DNA from 4 places in the Pectobacterium aroidearum genome. Region 1 is predicted to be linked to each of the others. Evidence: predicted binding sites of a transcription regulator. Region 1 holds the regulator's gene; each other region holds the start of a gene.
What was found. Region 1 encodes Fur, which represses iron uptake genes when iron is present. Its sites were predicted from a motif close to ATAATAATGAGAACNACTATCAA; they were not measured.
Positions count from the first base shown of each region.

Region 2: the regulator Fur is predicted to act here: its motif matches at 2,061-2,083, upstream of AB8809_RS15550 (TonB-dependent hemoglobin/transferrin/lactoferrin family receptor).
Region 3: the regulator Fur is predicted to act here: its motif matches at 1,556-1,578, upstream of sodA (superoxide dismutase [Mn]).
Region 4: the regulator Fur is predicted to act here: its motif matches at 1,771-1,793, upstream of AB8809_RS15430 (TonB-dependent siderophore receptor).

Region 1 covers NZ_CP166097.1:3,649,347-3,653,519, reverse strand. The annotation lists gene glnS (glutamine--tRNA ligase) at 50-1,708, shown strand; gene fur (ferric iron uptake transcriptional regulator) at 1,773-2,222, opposite strand; gene fldA (flavodoxin FldA) at 2,552-3,079, opposite strand; gene AB8809_RS16585 (methyl-accepting chemotaxis protein) at 3,957-4,173, shown strand, end outside.
Region 2 covers NZ_CP166097.1:3,404,489-3,408,661, forward strand. The annotation lists gene AB8809_RS15535 (hypothetical protein) at 1-78, opposite strand, end outside; gene AB8809_RS15540 (RNA polymerase sigma factor) at 338-847, shown strand; gene AB8809_RS15545 (FecR family protein) at 947-1,900, shown strand; gene AB8809_RS15550 (TonB-dependent hemoglobin/transferrin/lactoferrin family receptor) at 2,161-4,173, shown strand, end outside.
Region 3 covers NZ_CP166097.1:5,092,067-5,096,239, forward strand. The annotation lists gene AB8809_RS22995 (aldehyde dehydrogenase family protein) at 1-100, opposite strand, end outside; gene fdhD (formate dehydrogenase accessory sulfurtransferase FdhD) at 593-1,426, shown strand; gene sodA (superoxide dismutase [Mn]) at 1,662-2,288, shown strand; gene AB8809_RS23010 (methyl-accepting chemotaxis protein) at 2,618-4,173, shown strand, end outside.
Region 4 covers NZ_CP166097.1:3,372,864-3,377,036, forward strand. The annotation lists gene AB8809_RS15420 (hypothetical protein) at 40-462, shown strand; gene AB8809_RS15425 (MFS transporter) at 459-1,706, shown strand; gene AB8809_RS15430 (TonB-dependent siderophore receptor) at 1,903-3,912, shown strand; gene AB8809_RS15435 (CDP-diacylglycerol diphosphatase) at 4,145-4,173, shown strand, end outside.

The DNA of each region.
Region 1 (4,173 bases):
TGTTGGATCATTGTCGGTTATACGTCGTTTTAGCATTGAGGAATGAAGAATGAGTGAGGCTGAAGCCCGCCCAACCAACTTTATCCGTCAGATTATCGATGAAGATCTGGCGTCCGGTAAGCATGACCATATTCAGACGCGTTTCCCGCCAGAGCCGAATGGCTATCTGCATATTGGGCATGCAAAATCTATTTGCCTGAATTTTGGTATTGCGCGTGACTATCAGGGGCAATGCAACCTGCGTTTTGACGACACCAATCCGGTAAAAGAAGATATCGAATACGTTGAGTCGATCAAACGTGACGTCGAGTGGCTGGGCTTTTCATGGAGCGGCGACGTTCGCTATTCTTCTGATTATTTCGATCAGCTGCACGCGTATGCGGTTGAGCTGATCGGTAAAGGATTGGCTTACGTTGATGAACTGACGCCTGAGCAGATCCGTGAATACCGCGGTACGCTGACGGCACCGGGTAAAAATAGCCCTTACCGCGATCGTACCGTGCAGGAAAACCTGGCGCTGTTTGAAAAAATGCGTAACGGTGGATTTGCGGAAGGTACTGCCTGCCTACGTGCAAAAATCGATATGGCATCGTCCTTTATCGTGATGCGCGATCCGGTGCTGTATCGTATTAAATTTGCCGATCACCACCAGACGGGCAACAAGTGGTGCATCTACCCGATGTATGATTTCACTCACTGCATTTCCGATGCGCTGGAAGGGATCACGCATTCGCTGTGTACACTGGAATTCCAGGATAACCGCCGCCTGTATGACTGGGTGTTGGATAACATCACTATTCCTTGCCATCCGCGTCAGTACGAATTCTCTCGCCTCAACCTCGAATACGCAATTATGTCCAAGCGTAAGCTGAATCAGTTGGTGGTGGAAAATGTCGTTGAAGGATGGGACGATCCGCGTATGCCGACCATTTCTGGTCTGCGTCGTCGCGGTTATAGTGCGTCTTCTATCCGTGAGTTCTGTGTGCGTATCGGCGTTACGAAGCAGGATAACAACGTGGAAATGGCCGCGCTTGAATCCTGTATCCGCGACGATCTGAATGAGAACGCTCCGCGTGCGATGGCGGTGTTGGACCCGGTAAAAGTCGTGATCGAGAATTTGCCCGCCGAGCATGAAGAGTTTGTTGCGATGCCAAACCACCCGAACAAACCTGAAATGGGTTCACGTCAGGTGGCATTCAGCCGTGAAGTCTATATCGACCGTGCTGACTTCCGTGAAGAAGCTAACAAACAGTACAAGCGTCTGGTGTTGGGTAAAGAGGTTCGCCTGCGTAATGCCTATGTGATCAAAGCCGATCGCATTGAGAAAGACGAGCAGGGCACCATCACCACGATCTACTGTAGCTATGATGCAGAAACGCTGAGCAAGGATCCGGCTGACGGCCGTAAAGTGAAAGGTGTGATCCACTGGGTTTCTGCGGCACACGCTGTACCTGCGGAATTCCGTTTGTACGATCGTCTGTTCAGTGTGGCAAACCCTGGCGCGGCAGAAGACTTCCTGTCGACGATTAACCCGGACTCACTGAAGATTACGCAAGGTTTTGTCGAAGCGAGCCTGGCGCAAGCAGAAGCAGAGAAAGCGTATCAGTTTGAGCGTGAAGGTTACTTCTGTGCCGATCGCGTTTACTCCAGTGCAGAGCATCTGGTGTTTAACCGTACGGTTGGACTGCGCGATACTTGGGTGGGCTAAGGCCGACTGGAAAGAAGACAAAAATAAAACCGCCTCGGCGGTTTTATTTTTTTATGCGGTCGATTTATCGTGTGGAATCGTGCAGGGTTTCATCCTCTCGGCAATCCCCTTCACTGCAATGCCCGTAGAGATACAAACTGTGGTTGGTCAGTTTAATGCCGTGTCTTTCTGCGATCTCGCGTTGGCGTGCTTCGATAGACTCATCGCGGAATTCAATGACTTTGCCACAGTCGAGGCAAATTAAGTGATCGTGATGATGCTGCTGTGTCAGTTCAAAGACGGATTTTCCACCTTCGAAGTTATGACGGGTTACGATACCCGCATCATCAAACTGGTTGAGTACGCGATAGACGGTAGCAAGACCAATCTCTTCGCCCATATCAATCAGTCTCTTATATAAATCTTCCGCACTGACGTGATGGCAGACAGGATCCTGTAACACTTCCAGTATTTTCAGTCTTGGAAGAGTGACTTTCAGGCCGGCCTTCTTTAATGCGGTATTGTTGTCAGTCATGCGGGTTTAGTCCTGTTGCTTACTTATCAATGGAGGCTGCCTAGCCTATGACATCGGTCGGCTCAAAAAATGTAATAGCGTCCCAATTATAGAACCGCACATACAAAATGAAAACAAGGGAATGTTAACAATATTGTCCCTATTCACACTACTGGTATAGAACGCAATACGTTGTTGATGAATGAGGAAATGGTGAAGCACGTATAAAACCGATGGGATTATTGTACAGGTTTACTGATAGAAGTTAAAAAAATGTATCAATTATTATGAAAGGTTTTACCTATCAATGCGGTTTTGGCTCTGATAGGGATTATCAGAGCCAACAGGACTTAGCCAACCAGCTCTTTCAGGTTCAGTTCATCGCTGATCTGTTTGACCCACGTTGTTACGCGTTCGCTGGTCAGTTCAGGCTGACGATCTTCATCGATAGCCAGACCGATGAAGTGATTGTCGTCTGCGAGCCCTTTAGAGGCTTCAAAGTAGTAGCCCTCTGTTGGCCAGTGGCCGACAATCGTCGCGCCGCGAGGCTCAATAATGTCACGGATGGTGCCCATGGCATCACAGAAGTATTCCGCATAGTCTTCCTGATCGCCGCAGCCAAACAGGGCAACCAGTTTTCCTGTGAAATCAACTTCTTCCAGCGACGGGAAGAAGTCATCCCAATCGCACTGAGCTTCACCGTAATACCAGGTTGGAATACCCAACAGCAGAATGTCGAAACCTTCGAGGTCTTCTTTGCTGCTTTTGGCGATGTCATGAACATCAGCAACGTTGGTGCCTAACTGCTGTTGGATCGTTTTGGCGATGTTTTCAGTATTGCCAGTATCACTGCCAAAGAATATTCCGATGAGTGCCATGAATTGAATAACCTCTTGATTCCTAATGGTATGGTGTAATGTTTCACCCACTTATCTGTTAATAATAACAGACACTCACATCAGGAGAAACTCGTATCGGTAAGGATGCGTAAATCAAGAGCGTATGAAATGCGGGGGGCAGTAAAGGAACGAAACGCAGTTCTGCTGATGCTAAATTCCCCATAATAAATAGGGATTATGCTATCGTCTGGGATTAAACGCGCATTTCCCTAATATCATCATGGATATTTTTTCATGACATTGTTTCATTTTTTATGAATGTGCTTTTTATTTTAATAACTAATTTCGATTGTAATTAAAAGCAGACTTTTGTTTGTAGGAAATAAAAGTTACTTCACGGTACGTTACGATTCATGAGAATTAAAATACGCACAAAGGATAATGTTTTTATCGAATTGAAAACCTGTAACATTTCGCGGGAATATTCCTAATAAATGGAAATAAGAACTATAACCATTTACAAGTGAAGAGATAAAAATGAGGAGGTGAGTTTTTTAGTCTTTTGATATTAAAGGATAAAATTAAATTCCAATTGTTGCCTGACAGCATGCCTATGCCAACGCACATCAGGCAGGGGCGACAGCGATTTTGATAGTAACTCTCTGATTAAAAGCCTTATATCTGTGAAAAGAGGTGAACTCATTCTCAATATAAAAAATTATATTAATAAATATAGCGAGAACGCTAAATATTCTCTGTGTTTAGCCGATGAGTTAGCGTGGTTTTTGAGTTTTCAACTCGGTGAAATGTGAACGCTAGGGAGAAGTGACCTGTTTCATGGTGTGAATTTTCTGATTCATATCGGTTGATTAGCGATAAAAATCTTTTTAACCATTTTCCTGATTTGGAGTGAGCTATGAGACTTATAAAAAATATTGCCATCAGAACCGCTATGCTATGGGTACTGGGCATTTTTTGTGTCCTTTGGGGTGGCTTATCGATATATACCATGTTCTCTTTTAAAGAGATGACGGCGACCTCGAAAACCAGCACCTTGCTGGTTCAGAACATGAATTTTATCAACCAGGGCAACGATCAATATTTCCGTATGGTAACCCGCCTGGCGCGTGCCG
Region 2 (4,173 bases), 240 kb from region 1:
TGACGCCTCATGCACCTTTGCCAGCCCTTCGCTGACCGTCACCTCTTTAGGATCCTGCGCTGAGTCCTTCGTGGTCATTTCTGCTCCTCCCGATGAAAGAATAAACCAGCAAAGATAAGTGTAGTCGATGGCAAAAATCCGCCAATCTGAAGAAGATTTAACTCTGCTTTTCGCATCCGCATATGTGATAATAATTATCAATTACATTAAATTTATTATTCAGGGCCTTACCCCGTCGACGGACAGTGCTGAGCATTGCTATGGATAGCGCCGTGGCAAGGGAAAGGGGTTCTGTTGCCGCAGAGTCGGCGGGAAGGTCACCTGACGGGACGTTGGCATGTCAGAGTCTGAACTCAGAATGCTGTTCAACCACTATGCAGAGCGGTTAGAACGCTATCTCAATCACAAACTGCGCGACCCTCAGGCAGCAGCAGATCTGGTGCAAGAGAGTTTTTTACGGTTAGCGCAACGGCTGGAACAGCAGAATGATGTAGACGACAAGAAGGCATATCTCTATAAGACAGCAAATAATTTGCTGCTTGACCATGTTCGCCACCAGCAGCGCTGGCAGATGGCGACGTCCGTTGATGATACGGAGGCGACGCTGGAATACCTGCCGGATGCCGCGCCTCAGCTCGATCAAACGGCCATCGCCCAACAGGAGCTGGAACGTCTGGCAAATGTGCTGTCGACGCTACCTGAACGCACGCAGTTGATATTTCATCTGCACCGGTTTGAACACATGACGCAGGCGCAAATTGCTCAGCAGTTGGAGATTTCCCTCAGCACCGTTGAGAAACATCTTGCCATGACGTTGCACGCGATGATGACGATCCGCACCTCGTGAAACGCGTCGCCCATCATGAAATAATCACAAATTATTTACGGGTTTATTGCCGTCAGACGTCTACATATTTAGAGACCCTACACACTCCAGGCCTACAACATGAATGATTATCCCCCTGAGATCCAGCAGCAGGCAGCACGATGGGCCATACGTTTGGCCGAAGCGCCGCTGGACGATGAACAGGAACTGGCATTCCAGCACTGGCTGGCACAGGATCCGCGCCATCGCCACGCGTTGGAACAGGCAGGGATGCTCTGGCATGGGCTCGGGTCGCTCAGCGCCGAGCAACGGCAAGTGCTGCAACCACAACCGCCAGCCACCTTTCTCATCAAGCGCGTCAATCGCGCGACGCAGTGGAAAATCGCGGCCTTACTGCTACTGGGTTTCAGTATCGGCACGACGTGGATTTCCGACGGTATCCTCATGCTGCGCTCGGATTATCATGCAGTACATCAGGTCAAACACGTTACGTTGCCGGACGGCAGTGAGGTCGATATGGATGCGGGCAGCGCCATTTCACTCGCCTATACGCCGCAAGAGCGGCGCGTCACGCTGTTACAAGGCTCAGCCTGGTTCACTGTCGCCCCAACAACCACTCAGGAAAAACGCCCTTTTCTGGTTGATGCGGCCTCAGGCACCACGCAGGCGCTGGGCACGCAGTTTATTGTGCAAAACGCCTCACAGACAACGACCGTCGGCGTGGTGGAGCACAGTGTTCAGGTCACGGCAAACGGGCAATCATTGCAGCTTGATGAGCAGCAGGCGGCACGCTATACCGAACAAGGAATGACGCGACTCCCCGGCTGGAATAGCCGCGAGCGTGGCGACTGGCGGCGTGGCCTGCTGATCTTTGATCAACAGCCGCTGGCCGTCGTCATCGCACGTATCAATCAGTATCGCGCTGGCACGATCGTCATCCCTACGTCAGCGCTGCGCCAGCGTCAGGTCAGCGGCATTTTTTCACTGAACGAACTGGATGGCGCATTGCAAACCATCGCCACCGAACTGGGTGCCAAAACCGTTTCACTCCCCGGCGTCACCGTTCTGTACTGATCTCTTTCTCCCCTGTCTTCCCCCATCCCTGCCACGCCGCTCAGGCGTGGCGATCTCTCATAAACGTCCTTTACGTTCACAAGACCGCAACGTGCCATAGAAAAAAATTTAAATATTTTTTTACGGGTTCTGTCTTCTCAGCCGTCTTCATATTTAGGTAATGATTTTTATTATCATTTTCATTAAGAAAAGAAGGGGTAACTATCCCTTTGTTTATTAATGCTTATTGATGATTTAACGAATGGCAGACCAGGCGAAAAATGTTTAAAAGAACACAACAGCAAAACAGCCGATTGTTACAACTTAATCCACTTTCTCTTGCCGTCGGCATCGCACTGTCGCTGCCTGCTTCATTCCACTATGCGCAAGCAGAAACACCGGCAGCCAACGTTCAGGAAGCGGCTCGCCACAGCGTCACCTTCTCCATCAGCTCGCAACCGTTAAGCAGCGCGCTGCTGCGTTTCGCTGAACAGGCGGGGTTACAGGTCTTTTTTGCCGACGTCAAACTGGAAAATATGCAGGCCACCTCCCTTCAGGGTCGCTTCACGCCAGAGCAGGGGCTGCGCAGGATGATCGGCACTAACTCAGTCGATTTCCAGATCGGTAGCAACGGCGTCATTACCTTGCGCCCTCGTTCAACCAACGTCGATACGGCCAAAATAGACGATGTGATGACGGTACGTGCCTTTACCGTCGCCAATCCCGGTGACTGGATCTACGAACAGCCGCGTGCCATCAGCGTTATTTCACGCGAGCAGATGGATAACCGCCCTTCCCGCCATGCCGCCGATCTGCTGGAACAATCCGCTGGCGTTTACTCCAGCGTCAGCCAACAGGATCCTTCGCTGTCGGTGAACATTCGCGGCATACAGGATTTCGGCCGCGTGAATATGAACATCGACGGCGTGCGGCAGAATTTTCAAAAAACTGGCTACGGGCAGCGTAACGGTCAGATGTATATCGATTCGGAGCTGCTCTCCGGCGCAACCATTGAAAAAGGCGCGACAAACGTGATGGGCAGTGCAGGTACGCTGGGCGGTGTCGCCACGTTTAACACCGTTAGCGCCCACGATTTTCTGGCGCCGGGTAAAGAACTGGGCGGAAAACTACACGCCAGCACAGGCGACAACGGCACGCATTTTATCGGCAGCGGCGTGCTCGCACTGGGTAACGAAAGCGGCGACATTCTGGTCGGTGCCAGCGAGCGTCATCTGGGCGACTACTGGCCGGGGAATGATGGCAACCTCGGTAATATTCGTATTCCCGGAAATTCAACTAATTACGAAGAGTGGGCGAATAACTTAAAGCATCAGAAAGTGACTAGCGCGGCCTACACCATGCGCTCGCGACTGGCGAAAGTCGGCTGGAATCTGCCAGCTAATCAGCGCTTCCAGCTCAGCTATATGCAAACGCAAACCTCTTCTGAAAACGCAGGGACGTTATCCAATCTTTCCAATACCGAACTGGGTTGGAAAGCCAGCGGACACAGCGAGATTATGGCACGCAGTACCGCGCTGGATTACAGCCTGAAGCCGGACGATCAGCGCTGGCTGGATTTTAAGGCCAAGATTTATTACGCCGATACCAATAACGACACCGATAACTATGCGCTCTCTAATACCAGTGCCTATCATGAAAGCACGCGGCTACGCACGTACGGCGCCCAAGCGCAGAATACATCGACGCTGTGGCAGCAAGGCGCGCACGATCTGAAAGCCGACTACGGACTGGATTTCTATTACGACAAGATCACGACGGACAGCACCAATAGCACGGCCAGTAACGCCACCCCGGAAGGGAACCGCGCGATGGCCAGCCTGTTCGCGAACCTGAATTATGCCTACGACGAATGGGTAACGCTGCAAGGCGGCCTGCGTTACGATCGCTACCGGTTACGCGGCACCACCAGCATCAGCTATCGGGAAATTCCCTATACCATCACGAATCCCTGCACCGCACGGTCGATCGCGCTCTGCCCGCCGTTCGTGACCACCACGCAGGATTGGAATGTCGATGACGAACACGGCAAACTTTCCCCCACCCTGTTTGCTGGCGTCCGCCCCGGCGTTGAATGGCTACAGCTGTTCACCAGCTATGGCCTGTCCTGGCGTCCGCCGTCAGTCAGCGAAACCTTTGCCAACGGCACCTACAGCGCAGGCAACTATTACCTCTATCCAAACCCCAACCTTAAGCCGGAACGCTCTCGCGCCTGGGAAGTCGGATTCAATATTCAGCAGCCTAATCTGCTCGTTGATGGCGACAGGCTGGTCAGC
Region 3 (4,173 bases), 1.4 Mb from region 1:
GAACCCAGGCTCCGCCGATAAAATTGTCATAGCGTTTTTTCAGGTTGAGAGAGCCGTATTCATCAGATGCGGCTCGGCCTTCAAAATTATCGTGCGCCATTTCAGTCTCCTTTTCATTTCCGGATGAGCGGCCGTGCCGCAGTGAAAAAAGAGGCAAACAGTAAGCAGTTAAATTAAGCCTATACGGGGTATGAGGTTAGCGACAGGATTCGGCCAAAGAAGAAGACAACTCTTCGAGTTGACGCACAGTTTCTTGCGAGAAAAAGTCGCATCCCTTCAGACACGGTGAGGTATACCCTAAATAATTCGAGTTTCAGGACAAAACGTATTCGTTTTGAATAACGCGAAGCGTTAGCCCTTTAGGGCGATGCTCATCAATGAGCATCGTAACACGGCAAGCGAAGGAGTCCCGATGAGCTTACTTGAGTAAGTGATTCGGGTGATTGACAAATCTGCCAGAGGCAGGTTTGAACGCTGCTTGCAGCGGCCCCAACGGGGTGAGACACACGCTAGTGTGTCGAGTAACGCAGCCAACGCACATGCAACTTGAAGTATGACGGGTATAATACTTTTAATTTCCAAGGTTACTAACATGCAGGTATTTCAGGTGGAAGGGGTTCATTTACGCGCGGATACCGCCCTTGAAGGCGCAACGCAACATTCGGTCTATCATCCTGACTCGCTGCATCAGCCGCAGCCTGACTGGCTGGCAGAAGAGGTGCCCGTTGCCTTGGTCTACAACGGCATATCGCATGTCGTCATGATGGCATCGCCGAAAGAACTGGAACTGTTCGCCCTCGGGTTTTCCTTGTCTGAAGGCATTATTCAATCACCAGCAGATATCTACGGGATTGATGTTCTGCCCGCCTGTAACGGCATCGAAGTACAAATTGAGCTTTCCAGCCGACGCTTTGCCGGGCTAAAAGAACGACGCCGGGCAATGGATGGCCGCACAGGCTGTGGCGTATGTGGCGTGGAGCAACTCGCAGAGATCGGCAAGCCGGTGTCCCCCCTGCACTTCACGCAGACCTTTTCCCTCAGCAAACTTGAAAACGCACTGGTACGGCTGCGCGATGTGCAGAAGATTGGTCAGGTAACGGGTTGCACCCATGCCGCAAGTTGGGTTGCGCCAGACGGCACGCTGTGCGGGGGGAGCGAAGACGTCGGTCGCCATGTCGCGCTGGATAAACTGCTGGGTGCTCGAGCAAAACAAGAGTGGCAACAGGGCGCCGCGCTGGTCTCCAGCCGCGCCAGCTATGAAATGGTTCAGAAGTCCGCCATGTGCGGCGTGGAAATCCTGTTTGCTGTCTCGGCAGCAACGTCACTGGCGGTTGAGGTCGCCCAGCGCTGCAACCTGACGCTGGTCGGTTTTTGTCGACCAGGACACGCGACGATCTACACGCATCCGCAGCGCCTAAGCGAGTAAACGACGCCGTCAGGGTTAGCGTGGTTTACAGGCGGTAGGGTATAGATTAATTTGTTTTTACATCATGCAATAATGACATAACCGTTTGTTATCATGAGGTAAAACAATATGGTTCATGGCATCAGAACGAGAATAATCATTTTCAATATCATTTAATTAACTATAATGAACGTATTGCTTACGCGGTACTCATAGAACAGTGCCGTAACATTTTTTTACCATGGAGATGCTAAACATGAGTTATTCACTGCCATCGCTGCCTTATGCTTATGACGCACTGGAACCGCATTTCGACAAAGAGACGATGGAAATTCACCATTCCAAACACCATCAGGCTTACGTCAATAATGCTAATGCCGCGCTGGAATCTCTGCCTGAGCTGGCTAAATTGTCTGTTGAAGAACTGATCGCCCAACTGGATAAAGTTCCTGCTGAGAAAAAAGCAGCACTGCGTAACAACGCAGGTGGCCATGCTAACCACAGCCTGTTCTGGAAAGGCCTGAAAGTAGGCACGACGCTGACTGGCGACCTGAAAGCCGCCATCGAACGTGATTTCGGCAGCGTTGATGCATTTAAAGAGAAATTTGAGCAAGCAGCAGCAACCCGTTTTGGTTCTGGCTGGGCCTGGCTGGTGCTGAAAGACGACGGCAAACTGGCTGTAGTCTCTACTGCAAACCAAGACAGCCCGCTGATGGGTGAAGCAATTTCTGGTACTTCTGGCTACCCAATCGTCGGTCTGGACGTATGGGAACACGCTTACTACCTGAAATTCCAAAACCGTCGCCCAGATTACGCGAAAGCATTCTGGAACGTGGTGAACTGGGACGAAGCAGCAGCTCGTTTCGCCAGCGCGAAAAAATAAAACCGTTGGATGCCTGATCTCATCAGGCACCTTCTGCGTTTGAATAAAAACTGGAATAACAGTCTGTTATTCCAGTTTTTTTATATCCGTCATACTTCAAACCGCATGCACGTTGGCAATATTTGGTTCATCATTGTCTCTTGCCCGACAGGCCGCCGCTGACTGGCGCGTAAAGTTCCAGAGTAAAGTGCCGATATCTACTGCGGGTTTTTATCATGTTGTTTTGCAAAAATAGGCTTGGCAAGCGGTAATCCGAGATGCTAGCACCGCTAATCAAGTGTGCATCAGGATAGTGAATTTGACTCAATAAGATATAGTGGTGGGATGTGATGGCTATGAATTTTGACAATCTAAAAGTCGGTAAAAAATTAGGATTAGGCTTTTTCCTGATTCTGCTGATGACCATGGTGATTGCCGGTGCGGGCATTATGCATATTAGCTCGCTGAAAGACAGTATTGATAAAGTTAATTTAAGCAACAATATCAATGATGAAATTAACCAGGCTAAATATTACCGCGCATTATACGGCACCACTTATAACCCAGATGATATAAAAAGGAACATTGAGCATATTGCCAGCGTCAGTAAACTCGCTGAAAAAGCAAAAGAATTTCACTGGCCTGAAAGCGACGCCAAGAAAATAGCCAGCATCCCCACATTAATTACCAGCTATCAGGAAAAACAAAATAATTATATTAATGCCGTGAGCAAAAAGGATGCCGTAAGAAAAAGCTGGAATATTTCAACCACGGAAAAACCCCTACAAGATCTCAACGATCAATTAAAGACAGACAACAACAGCACGAACCTGCAATTATTACTTTCCGACCTGAACCAAAAACTGATTGCCGTCCGCTACCACGTTCGTGGTTTATTACTTTCTACCAATAAAGAATCCGAAGAAAAACTGACGGATGCCATCAACGCGGCACAAACGTCATTGACCTTCCTGTATCAGAGTCTGTCTGCCGAACAGCGTGAAACGCTGGCACCGGTTATGACGATCATGAACAACTATGAAGAGCAGGTTCTGGCCTATATGCCAGCCTATCAGGAGGAAATGGCGCAGGCGGGGCAAATGCAGGCTGTCGCCGAACAGCTGAACATCGTGGTGAAATCCCTGCTTAGCGATCAGTTGGCGGCGTCACAGGCTGATATTCACAATGCCACGCTGCAAATGAGCATCGCGGCGCTGATTACGCTGCTGCTTGGTCTGCTGATTTCCTGGTTCATTTCACGCCAGATCACCACACCGTTGGGCAACACATTGAACATGGCTGAAAAAATCGCGACAGGCGACCTCACCATGTCCATCAACACGACGCGTAAGGATGAGCTGGGTCAGTTGATGAGTGCGATGTCGAAAATGAACGACAACCTGCACAATATGATCGACGACATTCGCGTCGGCGTCAGCCAGATTTCTAATGCTTCCAGCGAGATCGTCGCAGGCAATACAGACCTGTCATCACGCACCGAGCAACAGGCTGCAGCCGTTGAACAAACCGCCGCCAGCATGGAGCAGCTCACCGCGACAGTTAAGCAAAACGCGGATAACGCACACCACGCCAACAAATTGGCAATCAGCGCTTCCCAAACGGCCAAACAGGGTGGCGAGCAGGTGAATAACGTGGTGCAAACCATGACCGCGATTGAGAACAGCTCTAAACGTATCGCGGAAATCACGTCCGTCATTAACAGCATCGCCTTCCAGACCAACATTCTGGCATTGAACGCCGCGGTGGAAGCCGCTCGCGCCGGTGAACAGGGCCGTGGCTTTGCCGTGGTTGCCAGCGAAGTCCGCAATCTGGCACAGCGCAGTTCTCAAGCCGCGAAGGAAATCGAAGGCTTGATCTCTGAATCAGTTAATCAGGTATCGCACGG
Region 4 (4,173 bases), 280 kb from region 1:
TGATTATCATTTTCTCCATGATAAGCCGGAGAAACCGTCATGCCCGATTCCATTGCAACGCCACACCCTTTCCTTGATACACACACCTGGCCGATAGTTTTCTTACACATGCCGGAGCAGGTGCCTGACGAGGAATCCGCTAACTATATGGCGCAGATCAATCAGCTGTATGCCAGAAAAGAACGTTTTGTACTCTGTATGACCGGCGCCGACCTCCCCCATCGCTCACCCGTTTTTATGAATGCTTACCTCCAGTGGACGCGCGATAACGTGAGCCAGCAACAGCAATACTGCGCAGGTGCCATTCGTATCGAAAGCGACGACGTTCAAAGGCAAAAATACGTGGAATGGGCGGAGAACTGGGCGCAGTCCGGGCAGGCACCTTACGCCTATTATGTTGTAGCCACCTCACTGGAAGCACAGGCGCTGGCGCTAACGCTGCTGGATCGCGACAAACCATGACAGACAGGCCGATAACACGCTATCTGCCCTATTGGTGTTTCTATCTTCATCAGGGCATGATCACCGCACTCATTATGCAAGGCGTGGCGGGCTATTTTCGCCACGCGGGGTTGGATCTTGCGCAGTTAAGCTGGCTGTCGCTGACCTTTCTCCCGTGGATTGCCAAATGCCTCTGGGCACCGTGGGGCGAGCGTCACGCACTTCCTCTGCGTGGTAATCCCTATTTAGGCAGTCTGGTACTACTCCAGATCGCAATGGCGATAATGCTGGTCGGGATTGGCATGATTTCACCAGAGCAGTCTGTTCTGGCTATTGTCATCGCGCTGATGCTGTTAGCGCTGCTCTCCGCCAGCCACGATATCTATGCCGACGGCATCACGATTTGTACCACCAGCGCCACCAGTCGCGCGCTGGCGAATACCGCACAGGTCGGCGGCAGCTATCTGGGGATTCTGTTCGGCTCTTATGCATTCCTGAGTATTGCAGAACAGGCGGGATGGCGAGGTGGCTTCTTCGCACTGGCGGGTTTATCGCTGCTGATGCTCATCCTGCCGTTGCGCTATACCCGGCAACCTCAAATTCAGCATCATCAGATTCAGCAAACCGCACGCCCAACGCTCAACCGTCTGACGTTTAAAGCGCTCTGGCCGGTATTAGCCTTCACGGCCATTTTCTATCTGGCAATGCGCGGCATGATGGCACTACAGACCGTCATGCTGATCGACCAAAAGCTTAGCCTGAGCCAATTGGGTATGATCATGACCGTGTACAGCACCGTCGTCAGCGGCGTAGGGATTGTGCTCGCCAACGTCCTGATTCGTCGCATGGGCACACTGCGTTGCCTGCTGCCCGTGATGGTCACGCACGCGCTACTCGCCGTCGCGCTGGCCGTCGGCTATCCGCTGTTTACGCTGAATCTCTGGATCGCGCTCTTTGGCGTGGTCAATCTGGCCGCTGCAATTGGGTTTGTCACGTTATACAACGTCCTGATGGGACTGGTCAGACCCCATCAACCTGCGTCCGACTATGCGCTGTTTCAGTCCACCGATGCCGCCGTCGCCATGATCGTATCGATCGCCGCACTCCAGTTAGCACATTACACAAACTATCAGACCACGCTGGGCGTACTGGCCTGCTTCGCCATCGCCAGCCTGTGGCCTGCCAAACGGCTATCTCTACGGCTTTCTCGCGTGTTTTCTGACGGCGTTACACCCGCTACCGTCAGCCAGCGAGGACAGGATTGACCACAGAGAAAACGGGCAGGACGGCTGCTGTATTCGGGTTGAAATAGACCCGATACGGGTAGCCCAAAAAATGCAAACGATTATCATTTAACTTTCATCATTCTCTGTCTTACGCGCTTTTCGTACCGCAATAAAGCGTGACGTGATGAAAACCGTTGCCTTTGACATCGATTTTAGTCTTTTCAGGGATTTAATAATGAAAATAACGCGTCTTTATCCGCTTGCCTTAACCGGCATATTTCTCTCTTCCTGTGCCTTTGCCGCTCAGGAAGATACGCTTGTTGTCTCCGCCAGCAAACAGTCACCCTATTCTGCCTCGGCCAATAACGTCTCTTCCACCGTCGTCACGGCACCGGAACTGAAAGATGCGGGGGTCACCAGCACCGACAAACTGACCCGCGTGATGCCCGGCCTGAATCTCGGCAATAACGGTAGCCTGCTGTTCCCCTCCATCTCACTGCGCGGCGTGTCTTCCGCACAGGATTTCTACAGCCCGGCGGTGACGGTCTACGTGGACGGCGTACCACAGCTCGCCACTCACACCGTGCAGGCACTCTCCGATGTAGAAAGCATCGAAATGCTGCGAGGCCCGCAGGGAACGCTATACGGTAAAAGCGCACAGGGCGGTATTATCAATATCGTGACTCAGCAGCCGGACAGCACGCCGCGTGGCTATGTCGAAGGCGGCGTAGCCAGCCGCGATGGCTATCACGGCAAAATCAATCTCAGCGGTCCCATTCAGGATGGCCTGCTGTACGGCAGTGTAACCCTGCTGCGTCAGGTCGATTCGGGGGCGATGACCAACCCCGCGACGGGCAGCGATAACCTCGGCGGGACAAAGTCCAGCGTCGGGAATCTTCGGCTACGTCTGGCTCCCGAGGGCCAACCGTGGGAAACCAGTCTGGCACTAACGGAAGACTGCACGCGCGCCACGCAGGATACCTATCTGCCGTTTGGCGATGTGAAAAGCCGGACGCTGGAGATCGCCGCCGGATCGCCGGATCCCAAACTACGCCGCTGCACCCATAGCCAGTCGCTGAGCGGGAAATACACTACCGACAACTGGATCTTCAGCCTGATCGGCGCATGGCAGCAGCAAAATTACGAGCGCACCTTCCCGAACAGTACGCTGATTGCCGACATGCCGGAGCGCTGGAATCAGGACGTGCAGGAATTGCGTGCAGCGACACACGGCGCAGGCCGCACGGTGGATATGGTGTTCGGCCTTTACCGACAGAACACGCGTGAAAAACTCGATTTAACCTATAGCATGGCAGGCTCTCCGTTCATGAAGAGCAATGCCAACACGTCAACGGAGACGTTAGCCGCCTACAGCGATCTGACCTGGCACCTGACCGACCGTATCGATCTGGGTGGCGGACTGCGTGTGTCGCACGATAAAGCTAAAACCCGTTACCACCAGCAGTTCTCCGGCATGAGCGCGAGCGACAGCAATAGCGTTGATGACGATCAGGTACTGGGACAGCTCTCCGCCAGCTACCTGCTGAACAATGATTGGCGTGTCTATACCCGCGTCGCGCAGGGCTACAAGCCAACTGGCTTTAACTACTCGCCCGCCGCTGGCACTCAGGCCATTCCTTATAATGCGGAGAAATCGATTAACTATGAAATCGGCTCGCGCTATCAGAACGGCGATGTGCAACTTCAGGGTGCCGTGTTTCATACCCACACGCGTGATATGCAGCTGTATTCCGGCCCGGTCGGTATGCAAACACTCAGCAATGCAGGCAGCGCCGACGCCAGCGGCGTAGAGATGATGCTGAAGTGGCAGTTCGTTCCCAACTGGTCATGGGATATCAACGGCACTTATGTCCGTTCTGAATTTACCAGTGACAGTGAGAGCTATCAGGATAAGCGCGTGCCTTTCGTACCGCGCTACGGTGCCGGTACCAGCCTGAACGGATTGATTGATACCTCATTCGGCGCATTAATGCCGCGTCTGGCCTTCAACGTAGTAGGACCACACTACTTCGACGGCGACAACGCGTTGCGTCAGGGCACCTATACCACGACCGACCTGCGCCTCAGTTGGCAGGCCACTGACCGGGTGAATATCGCCGGCTATGTGGATAACGTCTTCGACCGCCGCTACCGCACCTTTGGCTTCATGAGCGGCACCTCGGGCTACGCACAGGTCAATGAAGGCCGAACCGTTGGCGTGGACGTGCGGGTCGATTTGTTCTGATTTCTTTCGTTTTCCTGCTGCCTTTTAATCATATTGCTATACAGGTTAAAAGGCAGCGTCGTGTGCTATTCCACCACCGTTCTCTCTTACAATCCCTTACCGATTAGCCTTTCTCCTTTCACCAAAGTCATATTAATGACATCGCCGCTGTCCCATACTGGCTTGTCACTGACTTATCATGCCCCGTTTTTCCCTGCTACCTGGCGCTTTGTGCGCCTGCCGGAGACCCGTCATGAAACGCAACACGATCTTGATCTTCAC